Regions from separate parts of the Variovorax sp. P1_H2 genome, predicted to be linked through region 3. Evidence: predicted binding sites of a transcription regulator. Region 3 holds the regulator's gene; each other region holds the start of a gene.
What was found. Region 3 encodes FNR, which switches genes on or off when oxygen is low (the NO sensors DNR and NnrR bind a similar motif). Its sites were predicted from a motif close to TTGATNNNNATCAA; they were not measured.
Positions count from the first base shown of each region.

Region 1: AC1D2E_RS07495 (protocatechuate 4,5-dioxygenase subunit alpha) is a predicted target of FNR. The motif match lies at 2,588-2,601, and genes of this name have one in related genera.
Region 2: AC1D2E_RS21075 (phenylacetic acid degradation protein PaaY) is a predicted target of FNR. The motif match lies at 1,696-1,709, and genes of this name have one in related genera.

Region 1 is NZ_JBFUCJ010000014.1:1,106-6,888, forward strand. Features, by position in the region: gene AC1D2E_RS07480 (FHA domain-containing protein) at 258-713, opposite strand; gene AC1D2E_RS07485 (LuxR C-terminal-related transcriptional regulator) at 928-1,566, shown strand; gene AC1D2E_RS07490 (LysR family transcriptional regulator) at 1,572-2,498, opposite strand; gene AC1D2E_RS07495 (protocatechuate 4,5-dioxygenase subunit alpha) at 2,633-2,986, shown strand; gene AC1D2E_RS07500 (class III extradiol dioxygenase family protein) at 2,990-3,829, shown strand; gene AC1D2E_RS07505 (feruloyl-CoA synthase) at 3,873-5,684, opposite strand.
Region 2 is NZ_JBFUCJ010000065.1:27,367-33,149, reverse strand. Features, by position in the region: gene AC1D2E_RS21080 (succinylglutamate desuccinylase/aspartoacylase family protein) at 65-1,036, shown strand; gene AC1D2E_RS21075 (phenylacetic acid degradation protein PaaY) at 1,037-1,639, opposite strand; gene AC1D2E_RS21070 (enoyl-CoA hydratase-related protein) at 1,810-2,610, shown strand; gene paaI (hydroxyphenylacetyl-CoA thioesterase PaaI) at 2,620-3,069, shown strand; gene paaK (phenylacetate--CoA ligase PaaK) at 3,143-4,462, shown strand; gene paaA (1,2-phenylacetyl-CoA epoxidase subunit PaaA) at 4,487-5,500, shown strand; gene paaB (1,2-phenylacetyl-CoA epoxidase subunit PaaB) at 5,528-5,783, shown strand, end outside.
Region 3 is NZ_JBFUCJ010000021.1:25,868-31,650, reverse strand. Features, by position in the region: gene ccoP (cytochrome-c oxidase, cbb3-type subunit III) at 1-647, shown strand, start outside; gene ccoG (cytochrome c oxidase accessory protein CcoG) at 670-2,112, shown strand; gene AC1D2E_RS10205 (FixH family protein) at 2,136-2,414, shown strand; gene AC1D2E_RS10200 (hypothetical protein) at 2,419-2,664, shown strand; gene fnr (fumarate/nitrate reduction transcriptional regulator Fnr) at 2,645-3,361, opposite strand; gene hemN (oxygen-independent coproporphyrinogen III oxidase) at 3,513-4,901, shown strand; gene AC1D2E_RS10185 (sulfite exporter TauE/SafE family protein) at 5,053-5,766, shown strand.

The DNA.
Region 1 (5,783 bases), on a different contig from region 3:
ATCGTGATTCCAGGTGGGACGCAGGGGGAACGCTGAGGTATATCGGCAGCAAACCGAAAACCTTGAGGCTGCGAACCGGTCCCGCGCTGCATCTCGCCGAATTCACCGATCGGCGCCTGCGTGCCTTCGCCGTCGAACTCGAACTCGGCGTTCCGCCCTCAAGTTTCCCGTCGGGCTGTCGATATCAAGGCTGGTTCTCCAGGGATCTTCTCACCAGAGATCATTCGGCCCGCTTCGTGCGGGCCATTTTTTTGCCTTCATACGCGCCGCTCGCCGCGGCCGCCTCGATGCGCCTCGACGAGCCTTCCCCTGCTGCCCTGGCGGAAGAAGGCGCCCCAGTCGCTGCGCTCGCGCACCGCGTCGATGTCGATCAGGTCGTCGGACAGCGTGATCAGCCGCAGTGCCTCGTCGTGGGGCAGCGTCCGGTTCTCGTAGAGGAAGCGCAGCTGGCAGTCCCCGGCGCTGATGGCGTCGCCGTTGGCCAGCGCCCGCTCGCGGATCCGCGTCTTGTTGACGAAGGTGCCGTTGCGGCTGGCCAGGTCGGTCAGCACGAAGCGGTCGCCGGTCCAGTGGATCGCGGCGTGATGGCGGCTGACGCCGAGGCTGTCGATGTGAACCCCGCAGGCCGGGTCGCGGCCGATGGTCGTGATCGGCCCCTTGATGTTGACCTGCCGGACGCTGCCGTGGCGGGTCAGGACGATGAGTCTGGACATTTCTATCTCGCTGTGGGTTGGTTGCAGTCACCGCATTTCGGCAACCCTTCGCACTTTCTGAAGCCGACGGAATCCCGAAAATTGAGACATTCGTCGCGCTCGCCGCGATCGCGATGCCGCGAGAAGCGACCCAGCGGTTGTTTCGTCCACTAATCTCAGCGCTTTCGGCGATCTGCTTCGCCGTGACCTGTCGAGCGGCGGAAAGATTCTGGCAATGAGAAAAGCGCGTAACGTCTTCTATGTGGTCGACGACCATCCGATGATGAGGGACGCCATTGCGTTGATGCTGCGGCGGCTGCAACCGGCCGCCGGCATCGTCGAGATCGATCGACTCGACAAGCTGGCCGGCGCGGTCGAGCGCAATGGCGCCGCCGACCTGATCTGCCTCGACCTGAACCTGCCCGACACCAAGGGCTGCGCTGGCGTGCAGGCGGCACGGCGCGAGCACCCCGAGGTGCCGATCGCGGTCTACTCCGCGCTGCCCGCCGCCGACATGGAAGCGCTGTGCCTTTCGGCCGGCGCCGATATCTATATCGAGAAGGCCTCGGATGCCGCCGGCCTGATCAGGGGGCTCAAGAGCGTGCTGAAGACCGGCGAGGACAAGGACGTCGCATCCTCTGCGGAGCCCGAGAGCGGCACCCGACTGACCCCGCGCCAGGTCCAGCTGGTGCAGCTGATCGCCGAGGGACTCGGAAATCGCGAGATGGCCGAGCGGCTGGCGATCAGCGAGGACACGGTCAAGGTCCACATGTGGCGCCTGTACCGCCGCATCGGCGTCAACAGCCGGACCCAGGCGCTGCACTACGCGCGCACCAACGGCCACCTGTCGAACGCGGCCGCGAGCCTGGCATAGGCGTCCTAGGCAGGGGTGGCGATGGTTGCAGCGGCCAGTGCCGGCTCCACCACCCTCTCGAGCTGCTCGCGCAGCCAGCGGTGGATCGGATCGGCCTGGTGGCGCAGGTGCCAGACCATGTACATCGGCATCGACGGACACGCCACGGGCACCGGCGCCATGTCGAGGTCGCGCAGCAGATGGGCGTGCAGCAGGCTGGGCAGCGTGGCGATCGAAACGCCGCCCAGCAGGAATGGACCGATGCCCGCGAAGCTCGGCAGCTGGACCACGAAGCGTCGCTGCACACCGCGTTCGGCCAGCACCTCATCGATGTCGAGCCGGCGCCGCGGCTCGTACAGCACCGTCACATGTTCGGCGGCCAGATACTCGTCCCGGGTGTGTGGCGGCTCTCGCTGGCTGGCATCGTAGAAGACCCGGTACTGGTCCTCGAACAGGCGCTTCTGCAGCACGTCGCTGGCGCACGGCGGGCGCGGCGTGATCACGAGCTGGCAATGTTCGTCGCGCAGCATCTCGGCCGTCGGCGCGCCGGAGGAGATCACGCGCAGCGCGAAGCCCGGCGCCTGTCGTCGAACATGCCGCAGCAGCGCGGGCAGCAGCAGGTCGCGCTGCAGGTCGTTGGCGGCAATCGTCACCGTGGCGACGAGCGTGGCCGGATCGAAGCCGGCGGCATTGCCGAAGCTGCGCAGCTCGTCGAGCATGACGCGTGCGCGGGATGCCAGCGCATGCGCATGCGCGGTGGCCACGATGCCGCGCCCGGACTTCACGAACAGGGGATCGCCGACGATGGCGCGCAGCTTGTCGAGCAGATGGCTGACGGCCGACTGGGTGACGCCCAGGCGCTGCGCCGCACGCGTGACCGAGCCTTCTTCGAGCACCGCCAGCAGCAGTTGCAGCAAGTGGCCGTCGAGGTCCAAATGATCGAATCGGCTCATGGCTGGAATGAGTATCCGTGCGTTGATCGGGCGATGCCCCCGAGTTGATACTGAACCCATCGCGCCGGCAACGACATGTCGCGCGAAAGTTGATTCGGATCAAGGCGCTACGCACAACCACCAAGGAGACTTTCTTGCCAACAGCCAATCCAAGGCAGCCCATACCGGGAACCACCCTCTTCGACGGCGAACAGGCCCGCAAGGGCTATGCGCTCAACAAGATGTGCTACTCGTTCAACCAGGCCGCCAACCGGGCCGCCTTCGTCGCGGACGAGGATGCCTACTGCGCGGCCTACGGGCTGAACCCCGAGCAGCGCGAGGCGATCCGCAAGCGCAACGTGCTGCAGCTGATCGAGGCCGGCGGCAACGCCTACTACCTCGCCAAGTTCGCCGGCATCTTCGGTCTCGACATGCAGGACATCGGGGCCCAGCAGACCGGCATGACGAAGGACGAATTCAAGGCCAGGCTGCTGGCCGCGAGGGGTTGAGCCATGGCAAGAATCGTTGGCGGCATCACCACCTCCCACGTGCCGGCGATCGGCCGGGCGATCGAGAAAGGCCTGCAGAACGATCCGTACTGGAAGCCGTTCTTCGATGGCTTCCCGCCGGTGCGCGACTGGCTCGCGAAGGTCCGGCCCGACGTCGTCGTGCTGGTCTCGAACGACCATGGACTGAACTTCTTCCTCGACAAGATGCCGACCTTCGCGATCGGCGCGGCCCCGGAATATCCCAACGGAGATGAAGGTTGGGGCATTCCCAGCCTGCCGCCGCTGAAGGGCGATCCGGTGCTGTCCTGGCGCTTGATCGAGTCGCTGGTCGCCGAGGACTTCGACCTCACCACGTGCCAGGAGATGATGCTCGACCATGCCGCCATGCTGCCGATGGCGCTGTGCTGGCCCGACATGAAATGGCCGGTGCGCGTGCTGCCGGTGTCCGTCAACACGGTGCAGGCGCCGTTGCCGTCCGCGGCCCGCTGCTTGCGGCTGGGCCAGGCGATCGCGCGCGCGGTGGCGGCGTGGCCTGGCGACGAGCGCGTGGTCGTGATGGGCACGGGCGGGCTGTCGCACCAGCTCGATGGCGAGCGTGCCGGCTTCATCAACAAGGACTTCGACCTGAAGTTCATGGAGAGCATGCGCTCCGACCCGGCCTGGGCCACCCGCTTCTCGACCGTCGAGCTGGTGCAGCTGGCGGGCACCCAGGGCGTGGAGCTGCTCAACTGGATGGTCGCGCGCGGCGCCTTGCCCGAGAAGGTGCGCGAGGTGCATTCCAACTACCACATCCCGATCTCGAACACGGCGGCGGGGCTCATGGTGCTGGAGCCGCTGGGGTAGCTTGGCGCGCGCGGTCGTGCGCGCCGCACCCCCGGCGACGCCGTCACGCCAGCCGGACGACCTCCGGGTCGTGCGCGTCCGCGTGCAGGCGCTCGACCGCCGCGGCGCGCCGCGCGAGCACCGCACGCTGGTTGATGTAGCCCTTGTCGGTGATCTCTCCGGCGTCGATGTCGGGCGGTGCGTCGAGCACCAGCGCCCGCACCGGGCATTGCGAGGAGCCGGCTCCGGCATCGCGCAGCTCGCGCATCACGCGCAACAGGGCGGCGTGCAGGGTGTCGCGCGGCGCGGTCGCGGCCCGCGGGCCGGCGAAGACCAGCAGGCCGATCTCGTGGCGGTCGTGGCCGGTGACCACGATGTCCTGCACCAGCGGCGCGAGCCGCGAAACCAGCTCGACGCGCAGCGTGCCCACCGAGACCCAGGTGCCGCTCGCGAGCTTGAAGTCCTCGGCCACGCGGCCGTGGAACATCACGCCGCGCTCGGGCCGTTCGCGATCCGCGAGGAAGCCGGCATCGCCGATGCGGTAGTAGCCTTCGTCGTCGAAGGCCTCGGAGGTCTCGCGCGGCGCGTTGCGGTAGCCCGGGAACACCGACACGCCCTTGACCCGCATCTCGAGCTTGTCGCCGTTCGGCACGAACTTCAGCTCCAGCCCCGGCAGCGGTGCGCCGATGCAGCCGGCGCCGTCGAGGCGCCAGTGCGCCGAGGTGATGGCCGGCGAGGTTTCGGTCGCGCCCCATGACGTGGTGAGCCACAGCGGCCTGTCGGGGCGTGCGCACCGGGCAACCGCCTCGAGCCGCTGCCAGGTCGAGGGCGCCAGGGCCGCCGCGGCATAGAAGGCCAGCCGCAGCCGCGACGTCACTTCGGCGGCCAGCGCCGCGTCGGCCTCGAGGAAGGGCAGCAGCATGTCGAAGCCGCGCGGCACGTTGAACAACAGCGTGGGCCGCACCTCGCGCAGGTTGCGCAGCGTCTTCTCGATCAGCCCCGGCGCGGGCCGGCCTTCGTCGATGTAGAGCGCGCCGCCGTGGCACAGCACCATGTTGAAGTTGTGGTTGCCGCCGAAGGTGTGGCTCCACGGCAGCCAGTCGACCAGCACCGGCTTCTCGGCCGCCAGGAAGCGCCAGGTCTGGGCCATCATCTGCTGGTTGGCGCACAGCATGCGGTGGGTGTTGATCACCACCTTGGGCCGGCCGGTCGAGCCCGAGGTCAGCAGGTACTTGGCAGGGTCGTCGGGCAGGATCGCGGCGAAGGCCTGCTGCACCGCGGGCGTTTCGTTCGCCCGCATCAGCCGCTCGAAGGGCAGGGCGCCCGGATGCGCCTCGGCATGGCGGCTGAATACCGTCGGCGCGTCGACGCCGCAGCCCTCGAGCGCGGCGCCGTAGACCTTGGCGTCGGAGGCGTAGATCAGTGCCGGGTCGAGGGTGCGCAGCATGCCGTGCAGCCGGGCCGGGTCCTTCGCCATGCGCGAGTAGGCGCTCGACAGCGAGCAGGCGGTGCGGCCGATGTGCATCGTGGCCAGCATCAGCACCGCATGGTCGATCGCGTTGTCCGACAGGATCACCACCGGCCGATGCTTCGGCACGCCGAGATCGAGCAGGCCCTGCGCCACCGCGCCGACCGCATGGCGCAGCGCGCGGTAGTCGAGCCTGCGCCAGCCCGCGCCGGTCTCGTCGCGTTCGGCCAGCGCCAGCGCCTCGGGCGTCTCGCGCGCCCAGCGTTCGAGCCAGTCGCCGATGCAGCGCGCATAGGGCTTGAGCGCCATCGGCGAGCGCAGCGCGAAAGAACCGTCGTCGAAGTCGATGCGCACCGTGCGTGGTGGCGCGATCTGGCTCTCGTCGTCGAAGAAGCCGGGATGGGTCATGCGCTTGTCTCCTCGTTGTACCCGATCAGATGCCAGAAGCACCGCGGAACCGGCTCCGCCGGGCCGCTGGTGTTGCCCCCAGCAGGGGGTGGGCGCCCG
Region 2 (5,783 bases), on a different contig from region 3:
GGCCCGGTCGGTCGCCGGACCCTTGCCGGTGTCGACCAGACCGCACTGTAGGATGAGCGGCGAAATGACCGCGCCTCACGACTTTCTTCGCATCCATGGGTACGCGACCCTGCAACCCGGGCCGCGCCTGATCGTGCTGGGCGGCGTGCACGGCGACGAGACCTGCGGCACCGCTGGCATCGAGCGCATCGTGGCCGGGCTCGATGCCGGATCGCTTCAGCTGTTGCGCGGCCAGCTCAGCCTGGTGCCGGTGGCCAATCCGCTGGCGCGGCGGCGGCTGCGGCGCGAAGGCGAGCGCAACCTCAACCGCCTGTTCCGGCCGACCGCGCCGGACGCCGAGCCGGCCGACTACGAGGCCCGCATCACCGATCTGCTGTGCCCGCTGCTGGACCGGCACGAGGTGCTGCTCGACCTGCATTCCTTCCAGAGCGAGGGCGAGGCCTTCGCGATGATCGGGCCGCGCGACAACCAGGGCACGCTCGAACCCTTCGCGCGCGCCTTCGAGGAAGGACAGCTGGCCTTGCACCTGGGCACGCCGCGGGTGGTCGAGGGCTGGCTCGACATCTATGCCGCCGGCCTGGCGCAGCGCGGACAGGCCGCCGACGAGGCCGCGCTGGCCTTCGGCTGGGGCACCAACGAGTACATGCGCAGCCGCGGCGGCTACGGCGTGACGCTCGAATGCGGGCAGCACGAGGACCCGGCCGCGCCGGAGGTCGCGTACCGGGCCATTCTGTCGGCGCTGCGGCTGCTGGGGATGATCGAGCCCGACCCGGCCGCGCCGCCGCCGGTTTCGCCCGAGCTGCTGCGGCTGGTCAGCGTCACCGACCGGCTGCACGAGGAGGACCAGTTCGTGCGCGAGTGGGCCACCTTCGACCGCGTGGCGCGCGGCGAGCCGATCGGCTTGCGCGAGGACGGCAGCGTCCTGCACGCCGAGCGCGATGGCTTCATCGTGTTCCCGAACGCCGAGGCGCTGCCGGGGACCGAATGGTTCTATTTCGCGGTGGAGAGCGAGCGGGACCTGGCGCGCAAGGCCTGATCAACCCCGCTTGGTCGCGATCAGCGGCCGCACGTCCGGCGCATCGAGCCGCGGCCGGCCGGCCTCGACCGCCGTCAGCGCGGCCACTTCCTGCATGCTCGCCAGGCTGCGCAGCGTCAGCGCCTGGTAGGTCCGGGTGCCCTCGAGCTTCCACGCCACTTCCTGGTCGCTGAGTTCGCGCAGCACCTTGGCCGGCATGCCGGCGGCGAGCGAACGGGCGGGGATCTTCCGGCCCGCCGGCACGAAGGCGCAGGCGGCGACGATCGCGGCCTCGCCGATCTCGGCCTCGTCCATCACGACCGCGTTCATGCCGACCAGGGCGTCGCGCCTCACGGTGCAGCTGTGCAGCACGGCGCCGTGGCCGATGTGGCCGTTCTCGCCGACCACCGTGTCCTGGGCCGGAAAGCCGTGCAGCACGCAGGTGTCCTGCACGTTGGCGCCGCGCTCGAGCACGATGCGACCGAAATCCCCGCGCAGCACGGCGCAGGGCCCCACGTAGCAGTCCGGCCCGACGATCACGTCGCCGATCAGCACCGCGGTCGGATGCACATAGGCGCTCGGATCGACGACCGGCACCACCCCTTCGATGGAATAACAAGGCAAGGCAATCTCCGTTGTTTCTGGATGGAAGCCGGGATCAGGGTAATCCCTTGGCAGCTTTGACTTGCGTCAAGCTTTTTCCGATCCTATGATTAACCGACCGGTCGGTCAATGATACTTTTGATACCGGTCAAGACCCCGCCTACGCCAAAACCCAAGACAGGAGACACAGCTTGTCCGACACACTCGTGCTTGCCGCGCAGCAGGGCCCGGTCCTGACGCTGACGCTGAACCGGCCCGCCGCGCTCAACAGCTTCACCGAAGCCATGCACCAGGCGCTGCGCCAGGCGCTCGACGCCGCCGCGGCGAATGCCGAGGTGCGCTGCGTGGTGCTCACCGGGGCCGGCCGCGGCTTCTGCGCCGGCCAGGACCTGGCCGACCCGATGGTCGCGCCCTCGGCGCCCGGCGAACCGCCCAAGGACCTGGGCCGCACCATCGAGCTGCTCTACAAGCCCCTGGTGCAGCGGCTGCGTTCGATGCCGGTGCCGGTGATCGCTGCGGTCAACGGCGTGGCGGCCGGCGCGGGCGCCAACCTGGCGTTGAACTGCGACTTCGTGCTGGCCGGCCAATCGGCCAGCTTCATCCAGGCCTTCGCCAAGATCGGGCTGGTGCCCGATACCGGCGGCACCTGGCTGTTGCCGCGCATCGTCGGCCGCGCCCGCGCGCTGGCCCTGGCCATGCTGGGCGACAAGCTGCCGGCCGCCGAGGCCGAGCGCATCGGCCTGATCTGGAAGTGCGTAGCCGACGCGGACCTGGCCGAGGAGACCGCCAGGCTCGCGCAGCGCCTCGCCGCGATGCCCGTGAAGGCCCTGGCCGCGACCCGCGCCGCGATCGACGGCGCCCAGCACCTGACCCTCGACCAGGCGCTCGACGCCGAGGCCGCGGTGCAGGCGCAACTCGGCAGCGCCCATGACTATCTCGAGGGCGTGGCCGCCTTCGGCGCCAAGCGCGCGCCCGTCTTCACCGATCGCTGAGACCCTCACATGCCCCATACCGCCACCGAAGCGACCCCGCAGCAGACCGCCGACCTGGTGCGCGAGCGCATGTACGCCAATGACCCCGCGGTCCGAGGCCTGGGCATCGACGTGACCGAGGTCGCGCCCGGCCAGGCTACGGTCACGATGACCGTGCGCGCCAACATGCTCAACGGCCACGCCACCTGCCACGGCGGTTTCCTCGCCGCCCTGGCCGACACCGCCTTCGCCTACGCCTGCAACTCCTACAACGAGCTCACCGTGGCCTCGGGCTTCTCGATCGACCTGATGGCGCCGGCACGCGAGGGCGACGTGCTCACGGCCCGCAGCGTCGAGCTGTCGAAGGCCGGACGCACCGGCGTCTACGACAGCGAGATCACCAACCAGCGCGGCGAGCGGATCGCGATGTTCCGCGGCCGCTCCTACACCATCAAGGGCAAGCCGGCGGTGGCTTACTGAGACCTTGCGGGACAGATCAAGAAACTGCGCAGCGTTTTTGCTCTGTCCTCAACTGACTGAACTGGAGACACCCATGCCCGTCAAGCAACCCGCACCCGGCGACCTCGACGCCATCGAGACCGCCAGCCGCGACCAGATCGAAGCCCTGCAGCTGCAGCGCCTGCGCTGGACCCTGCACCATGCCTACGACAACGTGCCGCACTACCGCCAGGCCTTCGAGGCCAAGGGCGTGCACCCGTCGGACCTGAAGCAGCTGAGCGACCTGTCGAAGTTCCCGTTCACGGCCAAGAAGGACCTGCGCGACAACTACCCCTTCGGCATGTTCGCGGTGCCGCGCCAGCAGGTCGCGCGCATCCATGCGTCCTCGGGCACCACCGGCAAGCCGACCGTGGTGGGCTACACGCTGCAGGACATCAACCACTGGGCCGACCTGGTGGCGCGCTCGATCCGCGCGGCCGGTGGCCGCCGCGGCGACATCGTGCACGTGGCCTATGGCTACGGCCTGTTCACCGGTGGCCTCGGTGCCCACTACGGCGCCGAGCGCGCCGGCTGCACCGTGATCCCGATGTCGGGCGGCCAGACCGAGAAGCAGGTGCAGCTGATCCGCGACTTCCGGCCCGACCTGATCATGGTCACGCCGAGCTACATGCAGGTGATCATCGAGGAGTTCGTGCGCCAGGGCCAGGACCCGCGCGAGTGCTCGCTCAAGGTCGGCATCTTCGGCGCCGAGCCCTGGACCGAGGCCATGCGGCGCGAGATCGAAGGCAAGGCCGGCATCGACGCGGTCGACATCTACGGCCTGTCGGAAGTGATGGGCCCGGGCGTGGCCAGCGAATGCATCGAGACCAAGGACGGCCCGGTGATCTGGGAAGACCACTTCTATCCCGAGATCGTCGACCCCGAGACCGGCGAGGTGCTGCCCGACGGCAAGGAGGGCGAGCTGGTCTTCACCTCGCTCACCAAGGAAGCGCTGCCGATCATCCGCTACCGCACGCGCGACCTCACGCGCCTGCTGCCGCCCACGGCCCGTTCGTTCCGCCGCATGGGCAAGATCGTCGGCCGCTCCGACGACATGCTGATCATCCGCGGCGTCAACGTCTTCCCGACCCAGATCGAGGAGATCGTGCTGCAGCACGCCAAGCTCTCGGGCCAGTACCGCATCAACGTCAGCCGCGACGGCCTGCTCGACACCGTGCAGGTGCAGTGCGAGCTGCAGCCGCAGGCGGTGTCGGCCACCGACGACGCCGAGCGGCGCGAGATCACGCAGTGGCTGCAGCAGCGCATCAAGACCCTGGTCGGCATCTCCACGCAGGTGGAGGTGCTGGCTCCCGATTCGATCGAACGCACGCTCACCGGCAAGGCGAAGCGCGTGGTCGATTCCCGCCCCCGATAAGCACCGGCTGAAAGGACAGACACCATGTACACGCAAGCGATGGACACGATGGGCAAGGAGCCCGGAGACGGCAAGAAGCCGGTGCGCTCCGCCGAGGAGATGCAGCTCGAGCAGCGCTTCGACGCCCGCATCGACGAAGGCGGCTTCATCGAGGCCAAGGACTGGATGCCCGAGCACTACCGCAAGACCCTGGTGCGGCAGATCAGCCAGCACGCGCATTCCGAGATCGTCGGCATGCTGCCCGAGGGCAACTGGATCACGCGCGCGCCCACGCTCAAGCGCAAGGCGATCCTGCTCGCCAAGGTGCAGGACGAGGCCGGCCATGGGCTGTACCTGTATTCGGCCGCCGAGACGCTCGGCACCTCGCGCGACCAGATGGTCGATGCGCTGCACACGGGCCGCGCCAAGTACAGCTCGATCTTCAACTACCCGACCCTGAGCTGGGCCGACATGGGCACCATCGGCTGGCTGGTCGACGGCGCCGCGATCATGAACCAGGTGCCGATCTGCCGCTGCTCGTATGCACCGTATGCGCGCGCGATGATCCGCATCTGCCGCGAGGAGAGCTTCCACCAGCGCCAGGGCTTCGAGGCACTGCTGACCATGATGCAGCAGGGCACCGAGGCGCAGAAGGCGATGGTGCAGGACGCGGTCAACCGCTGGTGGTGGCCCTCGATCATGATGTTCGGCCCGCCCGACGACCAGTCGCCCAACTCGGCGCAGTCGATGCGCTGGGGCATCAAGCGCTTCAGCAACGACGACCTGCGCGCCAAGTTCATCGATGCCGCGGTCGAGCAGGCCAAGGTGCTCGGCGTCACGCTGCCCGACCCCGACCTGAAGTGGAACGAGGCGCGCCAGCACCACGACCACGGACCGATCGACTGGAGCGAATTCTGGCGCGTGATCGGCGGCGACGGCCCTTGCAACCGCGAGCGCCTGGGCGCCCGCGTGAAAGCCTGGGAAGACGGCGCCTGGGTGCGCGAAGCCGCGCTCGCCCATGCCGCCAAGCGCGCCGAGCCGACCACGCTGGCCGCCTGAGCCGGCATCACCCAAAGGAACAAAGAGATGACGAACCCGACGCCCGCCTCCGCCACCGAATGGCCCCTCTGGGAGGTCTTCGTGCGCAGCCGATCCGGCCTCGACCACAAGCACTGCGGCAGCCTGCATGCCGCCGACCCCAAGATGGCGATCCAGATGGCGCGCGACGTCTACACGCGGCGCCAGGAGGGCACCAGCGTGTGGGTGGTGCGCTCCGACCAGATCGTCGCCAGCGACCCGGCCGACAAGGACATGTACTTCGATCCGGCGGAAGACAAGGTCT
Region 3 (5,783 bases):
TGGCCTGGACCACCCAGGGCGAATACGCCAAGGAGGTCGAGAAGGCCAACGCCGAACTGGGGCCGGTCTACGCCGCCTACTCGGCCCAGCCGGTCGAGCGCCTGGCGACCGATCCCGGCGCCTTGGCGATCGGCGAGCGCCTGTTCCTCAACAACTGTGCACAGTGCCACGGCTCGGATGCGCGCGGCAGCAAGGGCTTTCCGAACCTGACCGATGGCGACTGGCTGCACGGCGGCACGCCCGAGAAGATCCACGAGACCATCGCGCTTGGCCGCGTCGGCGTGATGCCGCCGATGGCCGAGGCGGTCGGATCGGCCGAGGACGTCAAGAACCTCGCCAACTACGTGCTGAGCCTGTCGGGCAGCCCGCACGACTCGGTGCGCGCCGGACTCGGGAAGAGCAAGTTCTCGGCCTGCGCAGCCTGCCACGGCATCGGCGGCGTCGGCAACCCTGCGCTGGGTGCGCCAAACCTGGCCGACAAGATCTGGCTGCACGGCTACGGACAGGAGGCGATCATCGCGATGATCAATGGCGGCAAGACCAATCAGATGCCGGCGCAGCAGGGCCGCCTGACCGAGGCGCAGATCCATGTGCTGACCGCCTACGTCTGGGGCCTGTCCAACAAGCCGGCCGCCGCGACGCAATGAAGCCGATGGCCTGAGTTCCCCCATGAGCGCTTCCATGACCGAACCGACGCCACAGAAGCCGCGCACCGTGATCCCGATCGCGCCGGCCGAGGAGAGCGTCGGCCTCTACGCGGCCCACAAGAAGATCTATCCGCGCAGCGTCAGCGGCTATTTCGCTCGCTGGCGCTGGGCGCTGGTGTTCGCGACGCAGATCGTGTTCTACGGACTGCCGTGGCTGGCGTGGGGCCAGCGCCAGGCCGTGCTGTTCGACCTCGGCGCCCGGCGCTTCTTCCTGTTCGGGCTGGTGCTCTATCCCCAGGACCTGATCTACCTGACCGGGCTGCTGGTGATCTCGGCCCTGTCGCTGTTCCTGTTCACCGCGGTGGCGGGCCGCCTGTGGTGCGGCTATGCCTGCCCGCAGACCGTCTACACCGAGATCTTCATGTGGGTCGAGGAGAAGATCGAAGGCAGCCGGATCGCGCGGATGCGACTCGACAGCGGCGACTTCTCGACCGAGAAGCTGGTCAAGAAGTGGTTCAAGCATGTGGTCTGGATCTCGATCGGGCTCTGGACCGGCTTCACCTTCGTCGGCTACTTCACGCCGATCCGCGAGCTGGCCATGGAGTTCCTGCAGACCCGCATGGGCTCCTGGGAAATCTTCTGGGTGTTGTTCTACGGCTTCGCGACCTACGGCAACGCCGGCTTCATGCGCGAGCAGGTGTGCAAGTACATGTGCCCCTACGCGCGCTTCCAGAGCGCGATGTTCGACCGCGACACGCTGATCGTCAGCTATGACGCCGCGCGCGGAGAACCGCGCGGCGTGCCGTCCAAGGCGCGGCCAGCGACGGCGCCGGCACTCGGCCACTGCATCGACTGCAAGCTGTGCGTGCAGGTCTGTCCGACGGGGATCGACATCCGCCAGGGCCTGCAGTACGAATGCATCGGCTGCGGCCTCTGCGTGGACGCCTGCAACATCGTCATGGACAAGATGGAGACCCCGCGCGACCTGATCCGCTATGCCACCCAGAACGGCATGGCCGGACGCTGGACGCCGCAGCAGGTGCTGCGCCGCGTGCTGCGGCCGCGGGTGCTGATCTACACCACGATCCTGGCCGCCTTGAGCATCGGCCTGCTTGCCAGCCTGGTGACGCGCACGCCGCTCAAGGTCGACGTGGTGCGCGATCGCGCGTCGCTGGCGCGCATCGTCGAGGGCGGCCAGCTCGAGAATGTCTATCGCCTGCAGATCATGAATGCCACCGAGCAGGTGCAGCGCTACCGGATCGAGGCGAGCGGCCTCGAAGGGCTGCACGTGTCCTCGGAATCCGTGGTCGAGGTCGCGCCGGCGCAGTCGCGCTGGGTGGCGGTCCGGCTGCAGCTGCCCTACGGCGCGGCACCGGCCGGTTCGCACAAGGTGCACTTCGATGTCCGTGCGGAAGGCGGCCTGGGCAGCGTGTCCGAGAAGGCCGTGTTCCTGGTCCCGCGATGAACCCCCTGGTTTCCTAGGAGACGATGATGACCGACGAGAACGACGCGAGCCGCCCCTGTCCGCCCTGGTACCGCTTTCCGCTGGTGTGGATGGTGATCGGCGGGCCGGGCGTGGTGGTGATCGCGAGTTTCGCCACGCTGTGGCTGGCCCTGCGCACGCCCGATCCGGTGGTCGACGAGGACTACTACCGCAAGGGCGTGGAAATCAACCGCACGCTGCCCGACAAGAAGCTGATGCCGGCGGTGGCCGGTCGCAACCACGCAGTGACGCCGGGCGCTGACGTGCCGGGCCCGAGGCGCTGAGGCCATGCGGGCGCAGCGCTGGATGTGGATTCTCTGGCCGGCCTTCCTGCTGGCTTGCGCACTCGAGGTGCTGGTGTTCGCACTGGTCGATCCGGGTGACCTGCACTGGCGCGGCGAGGCGCTCGGGGCCTCGCGGCAGGCCGTCTACACGGTCGGCTTCTTCGCCTTCTGGCTGCTGGCCGTGGCGTCGGGCGCGCTGACCCTGATGCTGACCCGCTCGGCGCGGGAGATCAACAACCTGGCGGATTGACGATGTGCCGGAGTGCTTCGGGGTCGAGGATGCGCACGTTGCGCTGCTCGACCTCGACGATGGCGTCGGCCGCGAACTTCGACAGCGTCCGGCTGACGGTCTCGAGCTTGAGCCCGAGATAGCTGCCGATCTCCTCGCGGGTCATGCGCAGCACCAGCTCGGAGCGCGAGAAGCCGCGCGCATGCAGCCGCTGCACCAGGTTCAGCAGGAAGGCCGCCAGCCGCTCCTCGGCCCGCATGCTGCCGAGCAGCAGCATCACGCCGTGCTCGCGGACGATCTCGCGGCTCATGATCTGGTGCACATGGCGCTGCAGCGCCGTCACTTCGCGCGACAGCTCCTCGATGCGGTCGAAGGGCATCACGCAGACCTCGGAATCCTCCAGCGCCACGGCGTCGCAGGTGTGCTGGTCGTTGACGATGCCGTCCAGCCCGATGATCTCGCCGGCCATCTGGAAACCCGTGACCTGGTCGCGCCCGTCCTCGCTCGTGACCCGGGTCTTGAAGACGCCGGTGCGGATCGCATAGAGCGAGGTGAAGGGCTCGCCGTTGCGGAACAGGGTCTCGCGCCGCTTGACCTTGCGTCGCGTGGCGACGATATCGTCGATGCGCTGCAGCTCACCGGGCGCCAGGCCCACCGGCATGCACAGTTCGCGCAGGTTGCAGTTGGAACAGGCGACCTTGATATTTTCTGGTTTCATTGATGCAGTCGAGGTCATGGGCGGATTGTCCGATGGGGGCTGGGCCGGATGCTTGACCCAGGTCAAGGTTTGCGGGTCGCGACAGCGGCATAGTGACACACCAAAGCCCTTGCCGCCGTCCGCGATGCTCATTGCCTCCGCTCCCGTTCTTATGCCGTCCGTCCCGGTGCCCACGCCGGCCGTGCTGCAGCAATTCGACGTCCCAGGGCCGCGCTACACCTCCTATCCGACCGCGGACCGCTTCGTCGACGCCTTCACGGCCGAGGACTATGCGCAGACGCTCGAGCAGCGCGGCGGGGCCGGCGCCAGCGCCCGGGCGCTGTCGCTGTATGTGCACATCCCGTTCTGCGAATCGCTCTGCTACTACTGCGCTTGCAACAAGATCGTGACCAAGCACAAGAGCAAGGGCCGCGAGTACCTGGACTACCTGGCCCGAGAGATCTCGCTGCAGGTCGAGAAGCTCGGCCGCGGTGCCGTCGTGCGCCAGCTCCACCTCGGCGGCGGCACGCCCACCTTCCTCGACGATGCCTGCCTGCGCCAGCTCATGGCCATGCTCCGCGATGCCTTCACGCTGTCGCCCGACGGCGAGCATTCGATCGAGATCGACCCGCGCACCGTCGACCGCGAGCGCCTCGTGACGCTGGCCGCGCTGGGCTTCAACCGGCTCAGCTTCGGCGTCCAGGACTTCGACCCCGACGTGCAGAAGGCGGTGCACCGGATCCAGCCCGCCGAACAGGTCTTCGACCTGATGGCCACCGCCCGCGGGCTGGAATTCGATTCGGTCAACGTCGACCTGATCTACGGGTTGCCGCGTCAGAGCGCCGCGTCCTTCGACCGCACGCTGGCCCAGGTCTGCGCGCTGCGGCCCGATCGCATTGCGCTCTACGCCTACGCCCACCTGCCCGAGCGCTTCAAGGCGCAGCGCCGCATCGCCACCGAAACCCTGCCCGACGCGGCGACCAAGGTCGAGATGCTGTCGCGCTCGATCGCCGCGCTCACCGCGGCCGGCTATGTCTACATCGGCATGGACCATTTCGCGCTGCCCGGCGACGCCTTGGCCGTGGCCAAGCGGCAGGGTCGGCTGCACCGCAACTTCCAGGGCTACAGCACGCAGCCGGATTGCGACCTGGTGGCCCTCGGCGTGTCGGCGATCGGCCGCATCGGCGCCACCTACAGCCAGAACGCCAAGACGCTCGAGGAGTACTACGACCTGCTCGACCAGGGGCGGCTGCCGGTGGTGCGCGGCCTGGCACTGACGCGCGACGACGTGCTGCGGCGGTCCGTGATCATGGCGATCATGTGCCAGGGGCGGGTCGACTTCGAAACCATCGGTGCGGCGCACCTGGTCGATTTTGCGCAGTGCTTCGCCGCCGAACTCGAAGCGCTCGAGCCGCTCGAGGCGCAGGGGCTGGTGCTGCTGAGCGACCGCCACATCGAGGTCACGCCGCTCGGCTGGTTCTTCGTGCGCGCGATCGCCATGGTGTTCGACCGCTACCTGCAGGCCGACCGCAACCGGACGCGCTTCTCGCGCATCGTCTGAAGTGAAGCCCACCCCCGATAGCGCCTGCGGCGCCCCCCTCGAGGGGGCGATACCAGCGGCCCGGCAAAGCCGGTTCCGCGGTATCCCTGGCATTGGGCTGCGTCGGTTTCATGCGCTGTGGGTGGCGCGCAGCGACATGGACAACTGAGCCATGCAGGCGGCGCTGCTGGCCTCCGCGCTGGTGATGGGGCTGGTGGGCGGCCCGCACTGCGTCGCGATGTGCGGCGCCGCCTGCGCGGGCGTGGTCCGCCTGGTGCGTGCACCGGTCGGCGGCGGCGCTGCCGTGCTGGAGCCCTCGGCCCGTTCGCTGCCAGCGGGGATGCTGTTTCACGCCGGGCGCGTGGCGGGCTATGCGGCTGCCGGGGCGGTGGCTGCCGCCATGGTGCAGGGCCTGGCCCTGGCGGGCGGGCAGCTGAGCGCGCTGCGCCCGGCCTGGATGCTGCTGCATGTCTTCGTGTTCGCCTGGGGCCTTCTGCTCGCCGCCTCGGGCCGGCAACCGGCGTGGGCGCATCGCTTCGGACGATGGGCCGCGGCACGGCTGCGGCCCATGACCCGCAGCCCCTTCGGCGTGCTGGCGGCCGGTGCATTGTGGGTCGCGATGCCCTGCGGCCTCCTGTACTCGGCGCTGATGCTGGCGGCCCTGAGCAACGGCGTGCTCGAGGGCGCGGCCGTCATGGCGTTGTTCGCGGCTGGCAGTGCCGTGTCGCTGCTGCTGGCGCCGTGGCTGTTCGAGCGTCTGCGTTCGGGGGCCGGCCGGATGTCGCAGCAGTGGGGCACGCGTCTGGCGGGCGTGTTGCTCGCCGCGGTGGCCCTGCAGGCGCTCCGGATGGATCTCGCGCAGCAGATCGAGATCTGGTGCCGCTGAGCTTCGCCTTCTTCGCG